3 regions of the Amycolatopsis alba DSM 44262 genome follow, and region 3 is predicted to be linked to each of the others. Evidence: riboswitches for the same ligand, from Rfam matches in the RefSeq annotation. Region 3 holds a riboswitch; each other region holds the start of a gene.

The links. Region 3 has a riboswitch for S-adenosylmethionine ahead of AMYAL_RS0105275 (aminotransferase class V-fold PLP-dependent enzyme). Riboswitches for the same ligand answer to the same signal wherever they lie in the genome.
Region 1: it holds a riboswitch for S-adenosylmethionine, as region 3 does, so the genes downstream of both, AMYAL_RS0112045 (methionine ABC transporter ATP-binding protein) here and AMYAL_RS0105275 (aminotransferase class V-fold PLP-dependent enzyme) in region 3, are expected to answer to the same signal.
Region 2: it holds a riboswitch for S-adenosylmethionine, as region 3 does, so the genes downstream of both, thrC (threonine synthase) here and AMYAL_RS0105275 (aminotransferase class V-fold PLP-dependent enzyme) in region 3, are expected to answer to the same signal.

What each region holds. Positions count from the first base shown of each region.
Region 1 covers NZ_KB913032.1:2,569,027-2,572,292, reverse strand. The annotation lists gene AMYAL_RS45845 (DUF222 domain-containing protein) at 1-201, opposite strand, end outside; gene rsmA (16S rRNA (adenine(1518)-N(6)/adenine(1519)-N(6))-dimethyltransferase RsmA) at 393-1,229, shown strand; SAM riboswitch class I at 1,477-1,567, shown strand; gene AMYAL_RS0112045 (methionine ABC transporter ATP-binding protein) at 1,778-2,788, shown strand; gene AMYAL_RS0112040 (4-(cytidine 5'-diphospho)-2-C-methyl-D-erythritol kinase) at 2,910-3,266, shown strand, end outside.
Region 2 covers NZ_KB913032.1:236,511-239,776, reverse strand. The annotation lists gene AMYAL_RS0101035 (ComEC/Rec2 family competence protein) at 1-820, shown strand, start outside; gene thrC (threonine synthase) at 838-2,103, opposite strand; SAM riboswitch class I at 2,116-2,248, opposite strand; gene holA (DNA polymerase III subunit delta) at 2,384-3,266, shown strand, end outside.
Region 3 covers NZ_KB913032.1:1,154,544-1,157,809, forward strand. The annotation lists gene AMYAL_RS0105270 (hypothetical protein) at 1-405, opposite strand, end outside; gene AMYAL_RS0105275 (aminotransferase class V-fold PLP-dependent enzyme) at 425-1,789, opposite strand; SAM riboswitch class IV at 1,822-1,936, opposite strand; gene AMYAL_RS0105280 (M23 family metallopeptidase) at 2,065-2,748, opposite strand; gene AMYAL_RS0105285 (potassium/proton antiporter) at 2,880-3,266, opposite strand, start outside.

The sequences.
Region 1 (3,266 bases), 1.4 Mb from region 3:
ATGCTCGTAGAAGACGGCGATCGAGTTGTGCCCGAATAGGCCTCGGACACCACGTGACTCGATCTCGGCCAGGATCTGGCCGACTTCGGCGGCTAGACGCCGCCCTTCGCGTAGCCGTGTCTGCAACTCGTCGAGGAGCAGATCGGCGTCACCTTCCGGCAGGTTCAGCGGGAAGGTCTTGGGAGTGTTTGTGCTGGTCATCCCTCGATTGTCGGGCCAGATTCGAACGAGTGCACGGTATCGATCGGGTGAATGATCATTACGCTCCGGCAGTGCGAATTTGTGCCCATCACCCTGAAGTGGAACGCGTGCAGATGGGAACCGTCGGAAGGGTGATGGGGGCGAGTCGCGGCCGCCAGCCGAGGCTCAGGGGGGCTGGCTACGATCGTCAAGTGACTGAACTGCTCGGGCCTGCGGAGATCAGGGCGTTGGCGGCCGAGCTGGACGTACGTCCGACCAAGAAGCTCGGCCAGAATTTCGTGCACGACCCCAACACGGTGCGCCGCATCGTCGACCTTTCGGGGATCGGCGAAGGCGACGTCGTACTGGAAGTCGGGCCGGGCCTCGGCTCGCTGACGCTTGGCCTGCTCGCGACCGGTGCCGAAGTCGTCGCGGTCGAAATCGACCCTGTACTGGCGGGGCGGTTGCCGAACACCGTGGCCGAGCGAGGCGGGGCCGAGCGGCTGAAGGTCGTCGGGGCGGACGCACTGCGGATCACGGCGGACGACCTGCCTGCGCGACCGACGGCGCTCGTCGCGAATCTGCCGTACAACGTCGCCGTTCCCGTCGTGCTCCACCTGCTCGCCGAGCTGCCGTCGCTGACCAGTGGTCTCGTGATGGTCCAGACCGAGGTCGCGGACCGAATGGCGGCAGGCCCTGGAAGCCGGACTTATGGCGTGCCCAGCGTCAAGCTCGCGTGGTACGGCAAGGCGCGCAAGGTCGCCGCAGTGCCCCGTGCGGTCTTCTGGCCTGTTCCGAACGTGGACTCCGCGCTGGTCGCTTTCGAGCGAGGTGACTTGGTGTGGTCTGTGGCCAGGGAGCGGCTGTTCGCGGTGGTCGACGCCGCCTTCTCGCAGCGGCGGAAGACCTTGCGCGCGGCATTGGCGTCATGGGCGGGTTCCGCCGATCGCGCGGGCGAGTTGCTCGAGAAGGCGGGTATCGACCCCAAGACCCGCGGCGAGCAGTTGGATGTTCATCAGTTCGTCCGGATCGCCGCTGCAGCAGGCTGACCACCTGTGGCAGATGTGACCGGTACCTCGAGAACGCGTGCCGGTCGATGTCAGCACGAAAGCGTAAGTCCTCTCCTCGATCTGCATGATCCAGACCTGTCTTAGCAGGCAGGGGCCCCGCCATAACACAGGGACGGCTAGTGTCGTTCCATAATGTGGACAGCAGATCCTGTATCATGGACGCGACCAGACGTGTGATCTGCGCCTACGCGCTTGCTTTCATCCAGTGGGATCGGTTTTACTCAGTGAGCCATCCCGAGCGACTGAGAGACCTGGCTCGCCGAAGTCGCAGCAACCACCCTCCACAGGGCAGGTGCTACCGCCAGGACCGATGGAGGCTGTGCCTAATGAACAGGGTCACCCACCCGCTCCTGCTGACCAGGCGACGTGTCGTCGATGAAGGTCGCCGCACGGTAAGTGCGTGTCGACGCTCCACCGTTACTGCCTGAGTCTCTTCCCTTACCTCTGAAATCCGTCCGTTCGGACGGCTACTCGGTGACGGTTGGCGCGCTCGAAAGAAGCAGCGCCCCATTTGCATGGAGCCCTTCGTGATCACTGTCGAAAACCTGTCCAAGTCCTTTCCCCTCAACGGAAATCCCGTCGTCGCCCTGCGCGATGTGAGCGTGGACATCCAAGCGGGCTCGCTGTTCGGAGTCGTCGGTCCGGCAGGCTCCGGCAAGTCGACCCTCGCTCGTTGCATCGGGCTTCAGGAGCGTCCCGACCGGGGCGTCGTTCGCCTCGACGGGCTCAACACCGGGACCCTTGACGGCCGCCGTCTGCGCGAAATCCGCCGTCAGGTCGGTGTCGTGAGCACCAAACCGGAGCTGCTCGCCGAGCGCACCATCGCCGGCAACATCGCGTCGCCGCTCGAACAGCTCGGTCTCGACGGGCCGCAGCGCCGCAACCGCGTCGGTAACCTGCTCGACCTGGTCGGGCTCACCCCGCGAGCGGGGCAGCGGCCGGGCGACCTGTCCGAGGGGCAGCTGCGCCGGGTGGCCATCGCCAAGGCCCTGGCCGCCGGGCCGTCCGTGCTCTTGGCCGACGACCCGACCGCGGGTGTGCAGCCCGAGGAGTCCGGCGCGGTCCTGACCGTGCTCGACCGGGCGCGTGCCGAGCTCGGAGTCACCGTCCTGCTCACCACTCCCGACGCCGGCGTGGTTCGCCGTGTCTGCGACGACGTCGCGGTTCTGGAGGCCGGGGCGATCATCGAACGCGGAACGGTGCTCGACTTGGTCTCCGACCCGAACAGCCGGACCGCGCAGGCGCTCCTGCCCTCGATCGAGACCGGCCGGGCGCAGGCTTCGAAGTACGACCGCGCGGTGGATGTCGTGCTTGTCGGCTTCGCATCGGTCGGCGCGCTGCTGCCGGAGGCGGCAGGTCGCTTCGACGTCGAGCTCGCCACCATCGGAGGCGGCCTGACCCGGATCGGCGACACGCCGGTCGGCCGGTTCCGTCTCGGTGTGCGCGGTGAGCGTGCGGACGCCGCGCTCGCCTGGATCGCCGAACGCGGTGGACACGTGACCCACCCGGTCCGCGGCCCGCAGGGCGTCGCTGCCTGATTCTTGACGAATGGGCCGCCCCGGACGGAATCCGTCCGGGGCGGCCCATTCGTGTCCGACTCGTCCTGTTCTCTTTTCTCCTGGTGGCGGCACAAGTGGAGCGGCCACGTAGGCTTGACTCGTGCTCGCCGTCGTACCGCCCCCAGTAACCGTCAGGGTTCCCGCCAAGGTCAACCTGCACCTGTCGGTCGGTGACGTACGCCCGGACGGCTACCACGAGCTGGTGACCGTGTTCCAGGCGCTTTCCCTGACCGACGAGGTGACCGTCGCGGTCACTGAGGACCCCGGCGTCGAGGTCTATGGCGAAGGTGAAGGTTCCGTACCGACAGGGGCCAACAATCTCGCTTGGAAGGCGGCGCAGGCGCTGGCGGCCCACGTCGGCAAGGCGGACGGTGAGTCCAAGGTCCGGGTGGTGCTTCGCAAAGGCATCCCGGTAGCGGGCGGAATGGCCGGTGGCAGCGCTGACGCGGCCGCGACC
Region 2 (3,266 bases), 920 kb from region 3:
GGCTCCGGCATGGCCACCGGCGTCGTGGAGTGCCGTCGCCTGCGACGTCGGACAGGGCGATGCCGTCGTTCTCGCGACGGGCGAGCCGGGAAGGGCGGTCCTGGTCGACACCGGGCCGGAACCTGGGCCGGTCGACGAATGCCTGAGCAGGCTCGGCGTGGACCGGGTTCCGCTGATCGTGCTGAGTCATCTGCACGCCGACCACATCGGCGGTCTCGAATCCGTCTTCGAGGGCAGGTCGGTCGGGGCGGTCGCCGTCGGTCCGGGTCGTGCTCCCGCGTGGGCATGGCAGCAGATCGCGGACGAGACCGCACGTCGCGGGATTCCCTTGCTGGAACTGGGGATCGGGCAACGGCTGGACTGGCCGGGGCTGTCGCTGGATGTATTGGGGCCGCGTTATGTCACCCGGCGATCGGCCCGTGAACAGGACGGCACGGTGATCAACAACGGGTCCGTCGTCCTGCGCGCCGGAACCCCGGCGGGCCGGGTGCTGCTGACCGGCGATGTCGAACTCGCCGCGCAGGCCGACCTGATGGCCGAGGGCGCCGATCTGCGTGCCGAGATCTTGAAGGTCCCGCACCACGGAAGCCGCTACACCGCACCGGACTTCCTCAACGCCGTCGCGCCGCGGCTCGCGCTGGTGAGTGTCGGCGCCGGAAACACTTACGGCCATCCGAACAAGTCCACTTTGGACAATCTGACGGCGGTCGGTGCTTCCGTGGCCAGAACGGACACGGATGGCGACACCGCTGTCGTCGCCGACGCGCGAGGACTCTCCCTGGTGCGCCGGGGTGAGCCCCGCGGCCCGCCTCGTTCTTGAGGCGGGCCGGCGGGAACTCAGATGCCGAGAGCCTCGCGGACCGCGTCTGCCGAGGCGCTGACGGTGGCCTTCGGGCCGACCTTGTCCTCGACGGCGTCGAGGGTCTTGAGACCGTCGCCGGTGATCAGCAGGACGATCTCCTCGTCCGGGTTGAGTTTGCCTGCCTCGATGAGCTTCTTGGCCGTTGCGACGGTGACCCCGCCGGCGGTCTCGGTGAAGATGCCCTCGGTGCGGGCGAGCAGCCGGATGCCTTCGACGACCTCTTCGTCGGTGACGTCTTCGATCGCGCCGCCGGTGCGGTTGACCACGTCCAGGACGTAGGGGCCGTCCGCCGGGTTCCCGATCGCCAGCGACCGGGCGATCGTGTCCGGCTTGACCGGCTGGACGACGTCGTGGCCCGCGCGGAAGGCCGCCGAGACGGGGGAGCAGCCCGTGGCCTGCGCGCCGAACACCTTGTACGGCGTCTCGTCGACGAGGCCGAGCTGTCCGAACTCGCGGAAACCCTTGTCCACCTTGGTGAGCTGGGAACCGGAGGCGATCGGCACCACGATCTGCGAGGGAAGCCGCCAGCCGAGCTGCTCGGCGACCTCGAAGGCCAGCGTCTTGGAGCCTTCCGAGTAGTAGGGCCGGACGTTCACGTTGACGAACGCCCAGCTCTCCTGCTCGGCGGCGAGCTGGGTGGCGAGCCGGTTCACGTCGTCGTAGTTGCCGTCGACCGCGATCAGGTCGCCGTCGTACACGGCGGTGGTGAGGATCTTGGCGCGCTCGAGGGTCTTCGGGATCAGCACGACCGACCGCCAGCCGGCGCGGGCCGCCGCGGCGGCGACGGCGTTGGCCAGGTTGCCGGTCGACGGACAGGCGAGCACGTCGAACCCGAACTCACGGGCGGCGGCCAGTGCGACGGCGACCACGCGGTCCTTGAACGAGTGAGTGGGGTTGCCGGTGTCGTCCTTGACCCAGACCTTCTTGACACCCAAGGCTTTCGCGAGCCTGTCGGCTTGGACGAGCCGGGTGGCGCCGGGTTCGGTGTTGGGGATTTCTTCGACGTTCGACGGAACGGGAAGGAGCTTCTTGTAGCGCCAGATGTTGTTCGGCCCGGATTCGATGTCCTCGCGACGCACGCGGCCGAAGTCGTAGGCGACCTCGAGCGGCGAGAAGTCCTCGGCGGAAACGAATTCGGGGGCGAGCGGCTGCCGGTGTCCCTCTTCCTTCGACACCAGTTCGACGGCCGGTCCGAGATCCGGGGTCTTGGTGGTGGAGGTCGTGCCGAGGGTTGCGGTCATCGCGAGGTCCTTTCCTCATCTGCCCCGCCATGGCGGGCCGGAATTGGCACCGTGTTCGTCAGCTATCCCGCGATCGCGGGATGACAGGCTGACGCCGGTTGCCGGGGCTTCATCGGGCCGTTCCCTCTGCCCCTCTGGATGAGCGGTATTCGATTGTCGGCACGCACATGATCGCGTCGCCTCGCCAACACCGTACGACATGAGGCTCAGGTGGGGCCACAGTGCCCGGAACACATCACCGGACAAAGCACACGAGAGGAGGAGTGGGAGGATCCTCTCCGTGACGACGCAAGCTTCCGCCCCATCGCCGCTGGTCCTGGTTCTCGGTGAGGAAGAGCTGCTGATCGAACGCGCGATCCGCAGCGCCTCGGACGCGGCCAAAGCGGCCGATCCGACGGCGGATCTGACCCGGATCCGGGTGTCGGACCTCACAGTCCCCGCACTCGCGGAGATGGTCAGCCCTTCACTGTTCGCCGAGGGCAGGGTGATCGTCCTCGAATCGGCGCACGACATCTCGCAGGAGCTCTCCGACGGGGTGATGGCCTACGTCAAGGCACCCGCCGAGGGCATCGTGCTCGTCGTCGTGCACAGCGGAGGCGGCCGGAGCAAGGCCGCGAAGGCGCTTCCCGCGGCCTTGAAGAAGGCAGGGGCGGAGGTCGTCGAGTGCCCGAAACTGACCAAACCCGCGGAGCGCGAATCCTTTGTCCGTAACGAGGTCCGCCGGGTCGGCGGGAAGATCGACGGTGCGGCCGTGCTCGCCCTGATCGACGCCGTCGGCTCGGATCTGCGCGAGCTTTCGTCGGCCGCGACCCAGCTCGTCGCGGACGCCGGTGGAACGGTCGACGAGCAGGCCGTCCGGCGCTACCACCGAGGCCGTGCGGACGTGAACGGGTTCGCCGTCGCCGAGAAAGCCGTCGCCGGCGACAAGACGGCGGCGCTGGAGTCGCTGCGCTGGGCGATGCAGCTGGGTGTTCCGCACGTGCTGGTCGCGGATGCCCTCGCCGACGCCGTCCGGACGATCGCGCGGGTGTCGGGAGCTGGTCGCGGGAACCCGAACCAGATGGCGGGCGAGCTGGGGATGCCGCCGTGGAAGGTCCGCAAGGCGCAAGGGCAGGCTCGTGGCTGGGGGCAGGACGGCCTCGCCACCGCGATGCGGATCGTCG
Region 3 (3,266 bases):
CACGTCACCGGGCATGTCGAGCTTCGCCAGGCCACTCAGATCCGCCAGCGCGATGATGGCCAGCCCGCCGACGACGGTCACGAGGACCACCCACCACGGCACGACTCTCCCCTCGCGCCTCATCCGCAGCGTGTAGTACAGCGCGGTACCGGCGTAGATCACGAACACGGCGAAGAACCAGGCGTCCATCCGGCCGACGTCGCCGAACGCGACGGCTATGGCGGTGTTGCTTTCCCGGCTCATCTCCACGCCGGGGCCGACGCCGTACAGCCCGCCGGTCCCGTAAGGCGCATAACCGGCCCGGCCCTCGTACCGGCCCGTGCCGACGGATGAAGCCACCACCGCCAGTTGGGCGAATCCCAGTAGTGCCAGCGGAAACCAGTAACGCGGTCGCTCATTCCCCATGCGGGACGAGGGTAGTGGGTCAGGCGCAGAACGGGGGAAGCTCCCGCGGGTCGTTCTCCGGAACCCAGCGGCCTTCCGGCTTTTCGTACTGCCAGCGCGCGCCGCGGGCGACGATCTGGCGCAGTGCCAGGACGACCCGGTCCACGTGTTCGGTGGTGCTGCCGAGGCCGAGGCTGACCCGCACGGCCTGCTGGCCTGTCGAACCGGCGGCGGAGATCAGCCGTTTGGTCGCGACATGCGCGCAGAACGCGCCGTCCCGGACGCCGATGCCGTACTCCGCGGACAGCACCGCGGCGAGCCAGCCGGGGTCGAAGCCGTCGACGACGAAGCTGAGCGTGCCGACCCGGTCGACCGGCGCGTCGAACAGCCGCAGCTCGGCGAATCCGGGGATACCGGCGAGACCGCGACGCAGCCGCGCCAGGAGTTCGTCCTCGTGGGCGACGATCGCGTCCCAGTTCGCGGCCAGCGTCTCGCAGGCGACACCGAGCGCGTAGACGCCGACGGTGTTGGGGGAACCGGCTTCGTGCCGCTCGGCACCGGCGTTCCAGACCACGCCGAGCTCTTCGGAGTCTCGGGTGACGAGCTTCGTCGCGCCACCACCGGCGAGGTACGGCTGGGCGGCGCGCAGCCAGTCGGCGCGGCCGATCAGCGCGCCGGCACCGAAGGGCGCGTACAGCTTGTGGCCCGAGATCGCGACGTAGTCGACGTCCAGTTTGCGCACGGAGATCTTGCGGTGCGGTGCGAGCTGCGCCGCGTCGAGCGCGATCCGGGCGCCGTGCCGCCGGGCGACGGCGGCGATCTCCTTGACCGGCAACAGTTCCCCGGTCACGTTGGACGCGCCGGTGATGACGACCAGCCGCGGTCCCTGCGGGCAGTCCGCGAGTGCTTCGTCCACAGCGGACACCGCGGCGAGGCGGGTGCGCGGGGTCTGGATCCGGCGGACGTTCGGACCCTTCCACGGCAGCAGCGCGGCGTGGTGGTCGGTGTCGAACACGACGACCGACGTGTGCTTCGGCAGGCTGCGGGCGAGAAGGTTGAAGGAATCGGTGGTGTTGCGGGTGAACACGACGGTGTCGGTCGACCGCGCGTCGACGAAGTCCCGCAGGATTCCGCGCGTGCGCTCGTAAAGCTTGGTGGAGATCTGCGAGGCGAATCCGGCGCCGCGGTGGACGCTGGCGTACCAGGGCAGGAATTCGTCGACCGCGTCGCGCACCTTGTCCAGACAGGGAGCGCTCGCCGCGTGATCGAGGTTGGCGTAGCCGATGTCGCCGCCGGTGACCAGCGGAACCCGCAGATCGGCGCACGCCACCGTCGGAATTTCTTGCGACACAATGGTTTCCGCGACAGCGGCGGGGGTGCTGGTGCGTTCGAGAGCGAGAGTCATCGTCATCCTCCGGGCCAGGGGACCCGACGAGGATCCCGCGCTTGCCCGTCGCACCGCGCGACAGGCCAGGTCCTCACCCGGGGCACCCCACCGCGGAAGGAGGGTTGCCGGTCAGCTAGCCGGGGCTTGACGCTGACACTCGTGACCTACGAACGAAGTTAGCGGATGGACCGGCGATCGAGCCACCCCTTGTCCGGATGTTGAGACGCCGGTCACGCATCGCGCAACCGAGGAGAACCGTTGCCCGGCGCCGCGCCGCGCCAGGCAACGGGAGGTCAGACGCGGAATCGGCCCGGCAACGGGACGATCGAACGCGAAGAGACCTCGGTCGCGGTACCGGAGTACTGATCGGTGCCCGCGGTGAACTGCCAGCCGCCGAAGGTCTTGCCGTCGACAGCCTCGCCATGCGCCTCGGCGACCTTCGTCGAGACCTCGTCGTAGGACAGGCCGTTCCAGTTGCCCGCGTCGACGCCGAAGTCGCGCGAGTCGCCGCCCTTGGCGGTGGCCGCGGGCAGGGTCCACAGGGTGAAGTGCACGTGGGCGCCGGTGCTGCTGCCGCCGCAGGGCAGCGCGTTGCCGGTCCGGCCGAGAGCGTCGCCGGGGGCGACCTGCTGGCCGTCGGTGACCGAAATGCGCTCCATGTGGTAGTAGCCGGTCCGCCAGCCGCCGTCGTGGTCGACGGTCACCCAGTCGCCGCCGTCGCAGTGCTGGATCCGGACCGTGCCCGCCAGCGGAGCGCGGACGGTCTTGTCGCCGGGGCTGAAGTCGATGGCGTTCTTCACGCCGGAGTTCCCGTTGTCCGAGTGGATCCCCGCCGAGTAGACCGACTGGCCCGCGTCGAAGGGCAGCCCGAACGCGGGGAACGCGCCGGCCGCCGACGCCGCCGGTGCGGCGAGAACCACCCCGACGAGTGCGGCCGCCACACCCAGACCGGCGAACCGCGCAGGAAGTTTCGTCACCTTGCGTACTCCTTACCCCGTGACACTCACCCATTCGATGGAGTCGATTGCCGGGAAAGTAATCCAAAAGGAGTACAAAAGGGAAGAATTTTCTGAGATCAACCGACGAACAGCTGGTGCCGGTTCGTGACCTACTGGCCGGATTCGCCCTTCCACCTGGCGAGGCGTCCGGCGCGGTCGACGGCACGGAGCCGTCGTTCGGCCGTGTCACGGGCGTCGGAGGTGGTCACGACGAGTAACTGGTCGCGTTCCTGGAGCCGGGTGTTCTTGTTGGGCGTGAAGCCGGTGCCGTCGCGGACGAGGAGGCTGATCGTCGCCCCCACCGGCAGCCGCAGTTCGGCCAGGTAGACGCCGTGCATCTTCGATCCGGCGTTGATGCGGACCTGCAGGAGTTCCGCGCCCATCTCGTCGAGGGGCGCCGAGTCGACGTCGATCTCGTGCGCTTCGGAATGCTGAGCCAGTCCGAGCACCCTCGCGAGCGGCGTCAGCGTCGCCCCTTGGAGCAACGTCAGCACGAT